3 linked regions of the Hoeflea algicola genome follow. Each later gene encodes a partner of the first gene's protein in a complex. Links are inferred from orthologs where the notes say so. Each region holds a gene or a part of one and is shown in the gene's direction. Other genes may lie near its edges.

The links.
Region 2: the proteins of OEG84_RS02205 (region 1) and pnp are in contact, whole or in part, in a cryo-EM structure (PDB 9QH0), measured with the Escherichia coli proteins. The link is inferred for Hoeflea algicola from one-to-one orthologs.
Region 3: the proteins of OEG84_RS02205 (region 1) and eno are in contact, whole or in part, in a solved structure (PDB 2FYM), measured with the Escherichia coli proteins. The link is inferred for Hoeflea algicola from one-to-one orthologs.

What each region holds. Positions count from the first base shown.
Region 1 is NZ_JAOVZR010000001.1:434,118-437,873, reverse strand. What follows is about bases 1-3,603. They hold OEG84_RS02205 (Rne/Rng family ribonuclease), read left to right. Parts: upstream 1-385; coding sequence 386-3,403; downstream 3,404-3,603. UniProt on the Escherichia coli protein: Endoribonuclease that plays a central role in RNA processing and decay. Required for the maturation of 5S and 16S rRNAs and the majority of tRNAs. Also involved in the degradation of most mRNAs.
Region 2 is NZ_JAOVZR010000001.1:3,615,957-3,619,055, forward strand. What follows is about bases 25-2,970. They hold pnp (polyribonucleotide nucleotidyltransferase), read left to right. Parts: upstream 25-410; coding sequence 411-2,531; downstream 2,532-2,970. Other genes in these bases: rpsO (30S ribosomal protein S15), read left to right, coding at 25-76; OEG84_RS17630 (TRAP transporter substrate-binding protein), read left to right, coding at 2,813-2,970. In the rest of the region: more of rpsO, read left to right, coding at 1-24; more of OEG84_RS17630, read left to right, coding at 2,971-3,099. UniProt on the Escherichia coli protein: Involved in mRNA degradation. Catalyzes the phosphorolysis of single-stranded polyribonucleotides processively in the 3'- to 5'-direction. Also involved, along with RNase II, in tRNA processing.
Region 3 is NZ_JAOVZR010000001.1:635,700-638,701, forward strand. What follows is about bases 74-2,922. They hold eno (phosphopyruvate hydratase), read left to right. Parts: upstream 74-785; coding sequence 786-2,060; downstream 2,061-2,922. Other genes in these bases: OEG84_RS03205 (methyl-accepting chemotaxis protein), read right to left, coding at 74-182; OEG84_RS03210 (hypothetical protein), read right to left, coding at 118-387; OEG84_RS03220 (FtsB family cell division protein), read left to right, coding at 2,225-2,533; pdhA (pyruvate dehydrogenase (acetyl-transferring) E1 component subunit alpha), read left to right, coding at 2,681-2,922. Also shown: more of OEG84_RS03205, read right to left, coding at 1-73; more of pdhA, read left to right, coding at 2,923-3,002. UniProt on the Escherichia coli protein: Catalyzes the reversible conversion of 2-phosphoglycerate (2-PG) into phosphoenolpyruvate (PEP). It is essential for the degradation of carbohydrates via glycolysis.

The sequences.
Region 1 (3,756 bases):
TGCAAGGCAATATGGCCCAAAATGCGGCGAAGTGCTTCAACTTTTATCCGCCTGCGGCCAGGACACATATTCAACCCGGCAGGCAAAGTAGCCTGCCACAACCTTCGCGGCGAACTTGCCGCACACCCCGACAGGGGTTCTTCATCGGTCCGCAAGGACTATACGCAAATGAATTTCCGGCCGGCTATCATGGTGCAACAGCGGATCTCCCCTAGTGTAAACAGGCCCCGGGCGTTAATCGCTCCGGCTTCTGCCTCTTTGCATGCCGCCCTTGACCGAGCATCGGAAAATCTTTCATCCGGCACCCGCCCCCCGTTCCTCCGCTGTACCTGTCATCAGGCCGGCGGATCAAACGCATCTGGGCGTGCCGAGGAGCTCATACTCAATGGCAGAAAAAATGCTTATCGACGCGTCCCATCCCGAGGAGACCCGCGTTGTTGTCGTCCGTGGAAGCCGCATAGAGGAATTCGACTTCGAATCGCAGCACAAGAAACAGCTGCGAGGCAATATCTACCTGGCCAAGGTGACCCGCGTTGAGCCGTCGCTGCAGGCTGCGTTTGTCGATTACGGCGGCAATCGCCACGGCTTCCTGGCCTTCTCCGAAATCCACCCGGACTACTATCAGATCCCCCTCGCCGACCGGCAAGCGCTGCTTCAGGCAGAAGCCGAAGACGCTGCATCCGATCCAGATTTCGACAGCGCTGACGAGGCGGAGAGCGAAACCAGCAAACCCAAGGCCAAAGCAAAGTCACGCTCACGCTCGCGGTCGAAATCCAGCGACGCCAAGTCAGATGATGCTGACACAAGCGACGCCACGTCGAGCGATGCCGAAGAAGGCGACGAGACGGCAAAGACCGCGAAATCGCGCCCGCGCCGCAGCCGTCGCGGCAAGAAGACAGGCGACGAGGCAACGACAGACGCGGCTGACGACACAACAGCGGAAGCAGCTGAGCCGGCAGAGCAGCCCGCTACCAACGTGGAAGCGGACGCGGACGCAGCGAAAGCCCAGGACGACGGCGACGACAAGCCGACCGAAATGGCAGCTGAAGTGGAAGCCGATGAAATTTCCGAACCGGTGTCGCGCCGCAGGCGCAAGAAGGGCAGCGAAGACGACGACAATAATGGCGCCAGCGAAGATGATGCCGTCGAATCGGTAGGCTCCGAAGACGCGATGGAAGAAGTTCCGACGCGCTCGCAGCGCAAGCCGCGCAAGCAGTACCGTATCCAGGAAGTCATCAAGCGCCGGCAGATCCTGCTGGTTCAGGTGGTCAAGGAAGAACGCGGCAACAAGGGCGCAGCGCTGACGACCTATCTGTCGCTCGCCGGTCGCTATTCGGTGCTGATGCCAAATACCGCCCGTGGCGGCGGCATTTCCCGCAAGATCACCAACCTGCCCGACCGCAAGCGTCTCAAGGAGATCGCCCGCGAGCTCGAAGTACCGAAGGGCATGGGCGTGATCCTGCGCACCGCCGGGGCCAACCGCACCAAGGTCGAGGTCAAGCGCGACTTCGAATACCTGATGCGGCTGTGGGAGAACGTTCGCAACCTGACGCTTAAATCAACGGCGCCGAGCCTCGTCTATGAGGAAGGCAGCCTGATCAAGCGGTCGATCCGTGACCTTTACAACAAGGACATCTCGGAGATCGTCGTCTCCGGCGAGGAAGGCTACCGCGAAGCCAAAGACTTCATGAAAATGCTGATGCCGAGCCACGCCAAGGTGGTTCAGCCCTATAGCGACCTGCATCCGATTTTTGCGCGTTCAGGCATCGAAGCCCAGCTCGACCGGATGCTGCAGCCGCAGGTGACGCTGAAGTCCGGCGGTTACATCATCATCAACCAGACCGAAGCGCTGGTCGCGATTGACGTCAACTCGGGTCGTTCGACCCGCGAGCACTCGATTGAAGACACGGCGCTGCAGACCAATCTGGAAGCAGCAGAAGAAGTCGCCCGCCAGCTCAGGCTGCGCGATCTGGCCGGCCTGATCGTCATCGACTTCATCGACATGGAAGAAAACCGCAACAATCGGTCGGTTGAAAAGCGGATGAAGGATTGCCTGAAAAACGACCGCGCCCGCATCCAGGTCGGTCGGATCTCGCATTTCGGCCTTCTGGAAATGTCGCGCCAGCGGATCCGCGCATCGGTGCTGGAAAGCACCATGCAGATCTGCCCGACGTGTGGCGGCAACGGGCTTATCCGGTCGCAGTCGTCGGTGGCGCTGCATGTGCTGCGCGGCGTTGAAGAGTATCTGCTCAAGAACACCACGCACGACATCATCGTGCGCACCACCGCAGAAACCGCGCTTTACATGCTCAACCACAAGCGTGACACGATTGTCGATCTGGAGAACCGGTTCGGCGTATCGATCAGCTTCTCCGCCGACGACGCAGTGGGCACCAACCACTTCGCCATCGACCGCGGCGCGGCCGTGGAAACGCCGGTCAATATCGAGCACATCACTGTCAACTCGCCGGCCTATCCCGAAGATGATGATGATCCCGAAATCGTCGAAGATGAAGCCGAGGTCGATGAGAGCACCGAGGCAGAAGAGCCGAAGGCCGAGGCACAGGGCGATGATCACAGCGAGCGCGAAGACGGCTCGGGCCGCAAGCGTCGTCGGCGCCGGCGGCGCGGTGGACGCAAGTCCGAGGGTGAAAACGGCAATGGCGACGAAAACGCAGCCTCGTCCGCGGATACTGCGGGCGACGCCGGTGACAAGGATGAAGATAACGACAACGACGATGCTTCGGGCGATGATGACGCTTCGGCTGATGCAGCCGAGAGCGATGAGCACCGCCGGGGCAAGCGCCGCCGGCGTGGCAAGCGTGGCGGACGCCGCAATCGCGAAGACGAGGCAACGACAGGTGAAAACGGCGATGAAGCGGTAGCCGCAGAGCAGTCCGAAGCTTCGACTGAGACCGACGCCACAGCAGACGCTGCTCCGGTAACGAAAGAAGCCGACGTCACCGAGCCTGCTGCAGAAACCGTACCCGAAAAGACGGAACCTGCGGCCAAGACTGAAGCGCAGCCGGAGGCTGAAGCCGAGGCGCCTGCCAAACCGGCGCGTCGCCGTCGCCGCACCAAGGCCCAGATCGCTGCCGACGAAGCTGCCAAGGCAGCAGAGGAAGCCGCGACCGAAAGCGATGAGGCAGCCGCCACCGAAACCCCGGACGTCTCCGGCGTGGTGATCGAGGAGCCGGCGGCAGAAGAAGCTCCTGCTCCGGCGGAAGTGGCAGCGGAAACGCCAGTTGAGAGCGAAACGGCTGCTGCCGAAGAAGACAGTCGCCGCGCCCGCACCGATCTTGCTGCCAGCGCCACGGCGCCGGTGGTGACGTCATCAAGCACACCGGACAAGGGCACGAAGCCCAAGAAGGCCGGCTGGTGGCAGAAGCGCGGTTTCTTCTAGAATTCGCTCAAATCAATACAGAAAACGGCCGCTTTCGAGCGGCCGTTTTTGTTTGTCAGTTCAAGATGTTGGCTTCAACACACAGATGCCGGTCAAGGGTTTGACTAACGGGCTCGGTTTTGGCGCGCGTCAACGCCGTCCCAGCCAACCTTCCAGGCGATCGAGCGCGGTCTTCATCTCGTCCTGGCTGCCGGCATAGGAAAATCGCATGTAGCGTGCGCCATCGACCGGGTCGAAGTCACGTCCCGGGGTCGCAGCGACATGGATGTCGGCCAGCATCTGATGCGCGAATGCCATCGAGATCATTGGTGTGACCAGAAGCATCGACCCATGCATAGAACGCGCCGTCCATG
Region 2 (3,099 bases), 3.2 Mb from region 1 along the record:
CCTGCTGGATTACGTCAAGCGTAAAGACGAAGCGCGCTACACCGCGCTGATCGCCCGTCTGGGCATCCGTCGCTAACATCGCTTCTGGCGGGCGTGGCAACTGCCTCGCCCGCCATTGCAATTCCAAGGCTCCTTGCGGGGCCGCGGCGTTCAGGCGCACGCCAATCCGGCCGGATGGTCGGACTCCAAGCGCCTTAACCGTCCGTCGCACCGGCAATCCCGGTCACGGACATACGACATGGCCTGTCATGGGGCAGGATTGCAGGATGCTTTCGCCACCCTTTACCGGTGGCCACCAGTCACAAAGCCTCCCGCTGTCTTGCCCGTGATGCGCCCATAACAATCGGGACAGTGAAGCGCGCGGCCGATAAAGCGGCCGGGCCCACAAGCCCGCACACGAAGGACTACACATGTTCGATACCCACAAGGTCGAGATTGAATGGGGCGGCCGTCCGCTCACACTGGAAACCGGCAAGGTTGCCCGTCAGGCTGATGGCGCCGTCATCGCCACCTACGGCGAAACCGTGGTGCTGGCCACAGTCGTCTCGCAGAAGACCCCGACCCCGGGCCGCGATTTCTTTCCGCTGACCGTCAACTACCAGGAAAAGACCTACGCCGCCGGCAAGATCCCGGGTGGCTACTTCAAGCGTGAAGGCCGTCCGAGCGAAAACGAAACGCTGACCTCGCGCCTGATCGACCGGCCGATCCGTCCGCTGTTTCCCGACGGCTACAAGAACGACACCCAGATCATCATCACCGTGCTGCAGCACGATCTGGAAAACAACCCCGACATTCTCGCCATGGTCGCCACCTCGGCTGCGTTGACCATTTCCGGCGTGCCTTTCATGGGCCCGATTGCCGGTGCCCGCGTCGGCTACATCAACGGCCAGTACGTGCTCAACCCGCATGTCGACGAAATGCCCGAATCGGCACTCGACCTGATCGTTGCCGGCACCTCGGAAGCCGTGCTGATGGTTGAATCCGAAGCCAAGGAACTCGGCGAAGAAGTCATGCTCGGCGCTGTCATGTTCGGTCACGAAGGCTTCCAGCCGGTGATCAATGCGATCATCCAGCTCGCCGAAGCTGCCGCCAAGGAGCCGCGCGACTTCACTGCTCCCGATCATTCGGCGCTCGAAGCCGAAATGCTCGGCGTTGCCGAAGCCGGTCTGCGCGATGCCTACAAGATCATCGACAAGGCCGAACGCTACAATGCCGTTGACGCCGTCAAGGCCAAGGTCAAGGAACATTTTGCCCCCGCAGAAGGCGAGGAGCCCCGCTTCTCGTCCGATGATATCGGCACCGTGTTCAAGTCGCTGCAGGCCAAGATCGTCCGCTGGAATATTCTCGACACCAAGAGCCGCATCGATGGCCGCGATCTGTCGACCGTGCGTTCGATCGCCTCCGAAGTCGGTCTGTTGCCGCGTACCCATGGTTCGGCGCTGTTTACCCGCGGCGAGACCCAGGCCATTGTTGTTGCCACGCTCGGCACCGGCGAGGACGAGCAGTATGTCGACAGCCTGACGGGGACCTACAAGGCCACCTTCATGCTGCACTACAACTTCCCTCCCTACTCGGTTGGTGAAACCGGCCGCACAGGTTCGCCCGGCCGCCGCGAAATCGGCCATGGCAAGCTCGCATGGCGCGCCATCCACCCGATGATGCCGTCTGCCGACCAGTTCCCCTACACCCTGCGCGTGGTCTCCGAGATCACCGAATCCAACGGCTCCTCGTCGATGGCCACCGTTTGCGGCACATCGCTGGCGCTGATGGATGCCGGCGTGCCGCTGGCCAAGCCGGTTGCCGGTATCGCCATGGGCCTGATCAAGGAAGACGACCGTTACGCGGTTCTCTCCGACATCCTCGGTGATGAAGATCACCTCGGCGACATGGACTTCAAGGTCGCCGGCACCGCCGACGGCATCACCGCGCTGCAGATGGACATCAAGATCGATGGCATCACCGAAGAGATCATGAAGGTCGCTCTCGGCCAGGCCAAGGACGGCCGTCTGCATATCCTCGGTGAAATGAGCAACGCACTTACTGAAAGCCGTGGCCAGCTGGGCGAATTCGCCCCGCGCATCGAAGTCATGAACATCCCGGTCGACAAGATCCGTGACGTGATTGGCACCGGCGGCAAGATCATCCGCGAAATCGTTGAAAAGACCGGCGCCAAGATCAACATCGACGACGACGGCACCATCAAGATCGCCTCGTCCTCGGGCAAGGAAATCGAGGCCGCTAAGAAGTGGATCCACTCGATCGTTGCCGAGCCTGAAGTGGGCGTGATCTATGAAGGCACGGTCGTCAAGGTTGCCGATTTCGGCGCCTTCGTGAACTTCTTCGGTCCTAAGGACGGTCTCGTCCACATCTCGCAGCTGGCTGCCGAACGCGTCGCCAAGACCGGCGATGTGGTCAAGGAAGGCCAGAAGGTCTGGGTCAAGCTGTTGGGCTTTGACGAACGCGGCAAGGTCCGCCTGTCGATGAAGGTCGTTGACCAGGAAACCGGCAAGGAAGTCGAAGGCGGCGAATAAGCCCCGAGACTTCCAGGCTTGGGCGGATAACCGCCTAAGACTGACGAATTGAAAACGCCCCCGGATCGCGAGATTCGGGGGCGTTTTGTTTTTGGAGGATATGGTCGGTTAATGCTGCTTGGCCGCAGATGCGCATGAAATCATAGAGCTATCGTTGTGGGGTGCATTTCGTTTTCTGGCATGGACATGTCCCTTGACGGCAGAGTATGTGTCTGTTGCAAGGGGTCTGCTAGGTGGTCAGACGCACTTTTCACGAGCATTTCTATTTTGGAGGAAACACAATGGATCGCCGTTCTTTTATTCGCAATGCGGGGATTGTTGGCGCTGGCGCAGTTGCTACAGGTCTGGCAACTCCGGCAATAGCTCAGGGCAATATAACTTGGCGTATGGTTACAACCTGGCCAAAGAATTTCCCCGGGTTGGGGGTTGGCGCTCAGCGTCTGGCCGATCGCATCACCGCTGCATCGGGCGGTCGCCTTGCCATTCAGGTCTATTCCGCGGGTGAATTGGTTCCGCCGCTTCAGTCTCTGGACGCCGTGATCGATGGCACTGCGGAAATGAGCCATGG
Region 3 (3,002 bases), 200 kb from region 1 along the record:
CCGTTCATGATCTCCCAGTAGCGATCGCCCTCGATCAGGGTGCCGGCTTTGAGGTGCTCAAGCAGCGCGCTGTTGTACTCGGAACCTAGCCAGTAATCCCTGCGGGACTTGTACTCTTCATACAATTCGCCGATCTCGCGCTGCGTTCTGTTCAGCGATGGTCGGATGCACCATCGCTTCATTGGCCAGCATGTAGGATTCGACCACATAAAGCGGCGGCGGCAGGATGTCGGCCAGCAGATCCTTGTTGTCGACGATCTCGGTGTAGACCGGCCCGGTCACCTTGAGATCTTCATAAATGAATTTCTGCAATCCGAAGGCCGCCGTCAGCCCGAGTGTAACGGTGATGGCTAGCAGCACCAGGCTTCGCGATATGTTGAGCTTCATGACATCCTCATGGGAAATACTGATCAAGGTGGGGAAGAGAGATGGCCATGCCCGCTTAAGCTGGCAGTCTCACCGGTTCGACAACGCGGGAGATGACACCACGTTCGGGAGAGGCTTCATGCCATTGCCAGCAATTCGGATATCGATGCGGGCAGCCCTGCTTCCCTTGAATTCTTAGGGGCGTTTGGGTTAGCGGAACCTTAATCCGGACGTCGAGCTGGTAATTATGTATTGGGTTACCGAGATTGTAGATGCGCTGACAGCCGACTGATGCGCTTTTTCGCACGCCCAGCCAGGCCGTTTCCGTCTGCGCATCGCATTTGATTTTCGGGTGCTTTGCGGTAAGAACGCGCAACGCCGGAATGGCGCTTGTCCCAAGCCATACAAGGAACCAAGTCATGACCGCCATTATTGATATTGTTGGACGGGAAATTCTCGACAGCCGCGGAAACCCGACAGTTGAAGTCGATGTCCATCTCGACGATGGCGCCATGGGCCGCGCAATGGTTCCCTCAGGCGCCTCGACCGGGGCCCATGAAGCCGTCGAGTTGCGCGACGGCGGCAGCCGCTATCTTGGCAAGGGCGTGGAAAAAGCAGTCGCCTCGGTCAATGGCGAGCTGCGCGAGAACATCTGCGGCATGGATGCCGAAGGCCAGATTGCCCTCGACATGGCAATGATCGAGCTTGATGGCACTGCCAACAAGAGCAAGCTCGGCGCCAACGCCATTCTCGGCGTGTCGCTGGCAGCCGCCCGCGCCGCGGCGCAATCGAGCGGCCTGCCGCTCTACCGCTATGTCGGCGGCGCCAATGCACGGCTGTTGCCGGTGCCGATGATGAACATCATCAATGGTGGCGCGCATGCCGACAACCCGATTGATTTTCAGGAATTCATGATCATGCCGGTGGGCGCTTCCAGCCTGCGCGAGGCGGTGCGCATGGGCTCCGAAGTGTTCCACACCCTGCGCAAGGAACTTGCCGCTGACGGTCACAACACCAACGTCGGCGACGAGGGCGGGTTTGCCCCGAACCTGAAGAGCGCGCCCGAAGCGCTCGACTTCATCATGAAGTCGATTGAAAAGGCCGGCTATCGTCCGGGCGAAGATATCCATCTCGCGCTCGACCCTGCCTCGACCGAATTCTTCAAGGATGGAAAATACGATCTGGCAGGCGAGGGGCGTGTTCTCGAAAGCGCGGAAATGGCTGCCTATTACGCCGAGCTCGTTGCCAAATACCCGATCATCTCGATCGAAGACGGCTTGGCCGAAGATGATTGGGAAGGCTGGAAGACGCTTACCGATATGGTTGGCGACAAGTGTCAGCTGGTCGGTGATGATCTGTTTGTCACCAACTCCGCGCGGCTGCGCGACGGCATCAAGATGGGCGTCGCCAATTCGATCCTGATCAAGGTCAACCAGATCGGCACGCTGTCGGAAACCCTTGATGCGGTCGAGATCGCCCACAAGGCCGGTTATACTGCGGTGATGAGCCATCGTTCCGGTGAAACCGAAGATTCCACCATCGCCGATCTCGCCGTCGCCACCAATTGCGGCCAGATCAAAACCGGTTCGCTGTCGCGCTCCGACCGGCTGGCCAAGTACAACCAGCTGATCCGCATCGAGGAAGAACTCGGTATTGAAGCAGCTTACGCCGGCGCCTCGATCCTGCGCGGATAACAGCCGCACGCCAAACGCCGGCGAATGTCGCCATAGCCTTGGAAGCCCGCACCCGTTTGCGGGCTTTCTTGCGTCACCTGTGTAAAAATGTCGGGTGGTGGCTAACCCTATATTAAGCATGGCCTGCCATTCTGTGTTCCTCGCAGGGGTAAGGCGTTTAGCGAATGCGGACTCAATTCAGAAAACAGCGGAGATGGGGCAGGTGGGTAATTCCTCTGCTCTCACTGGGCTGTTTTACCTATTTCGGATTTCATTCCTGGTCGGGGGCCTATGGCCTCAATTCGGCGGAAGCGCTCGAGGTGCGTCGCGTTGAGTTGACGGAACAGCTTGCAAGCTTGACCGAACGCAGGCAACGTCTGGAAAGACAGGTCCTGTTGCTGAGCGACGGCGCAGTGGAGGCGGACATGCTCGATGAGCGGGCGCGGTTTCTCCTGAATGTCGCCCGCGAGGACGAGGTCGTCTATTTCAATTGATTTAGATCATTAACCTGAATTCGGTTAATTCAGACAATTTCTATTTAAAACAACAGCATAGCAAACATGCCAGCTATGCATTTATGCGCTTGCTGCTGGCGGCTTAATTCCCTATGGTCAATTCACATTTCCACTGGGAGGATGACAATGGCTCCACGTAAAAGCGCGCCAGCCGCATCCCGCAAGAAACCAGCCGCAAAAAGCGGTCTGAATGGCGGGATTACCGACTTCGACAAGTCCACCGAACTTGAAGCCTATCATGAGATGCTGCTGATCCGCCGCTTCGAAGAGAAGGCGGGGCAGCTCTACGGCATGGGTTTCATTGGCGGCTTCTGCCATCTCTATATCGGCCAGGAAGCGGTCGTTATCGGCATGCAGATGGCGCTCAAGGACGGTGACCAGGTGATTACCGGCTATCGTGACCATGGCCACATGCTGGCCACCGGCATGGAAGCTCGTGGCGTGATGG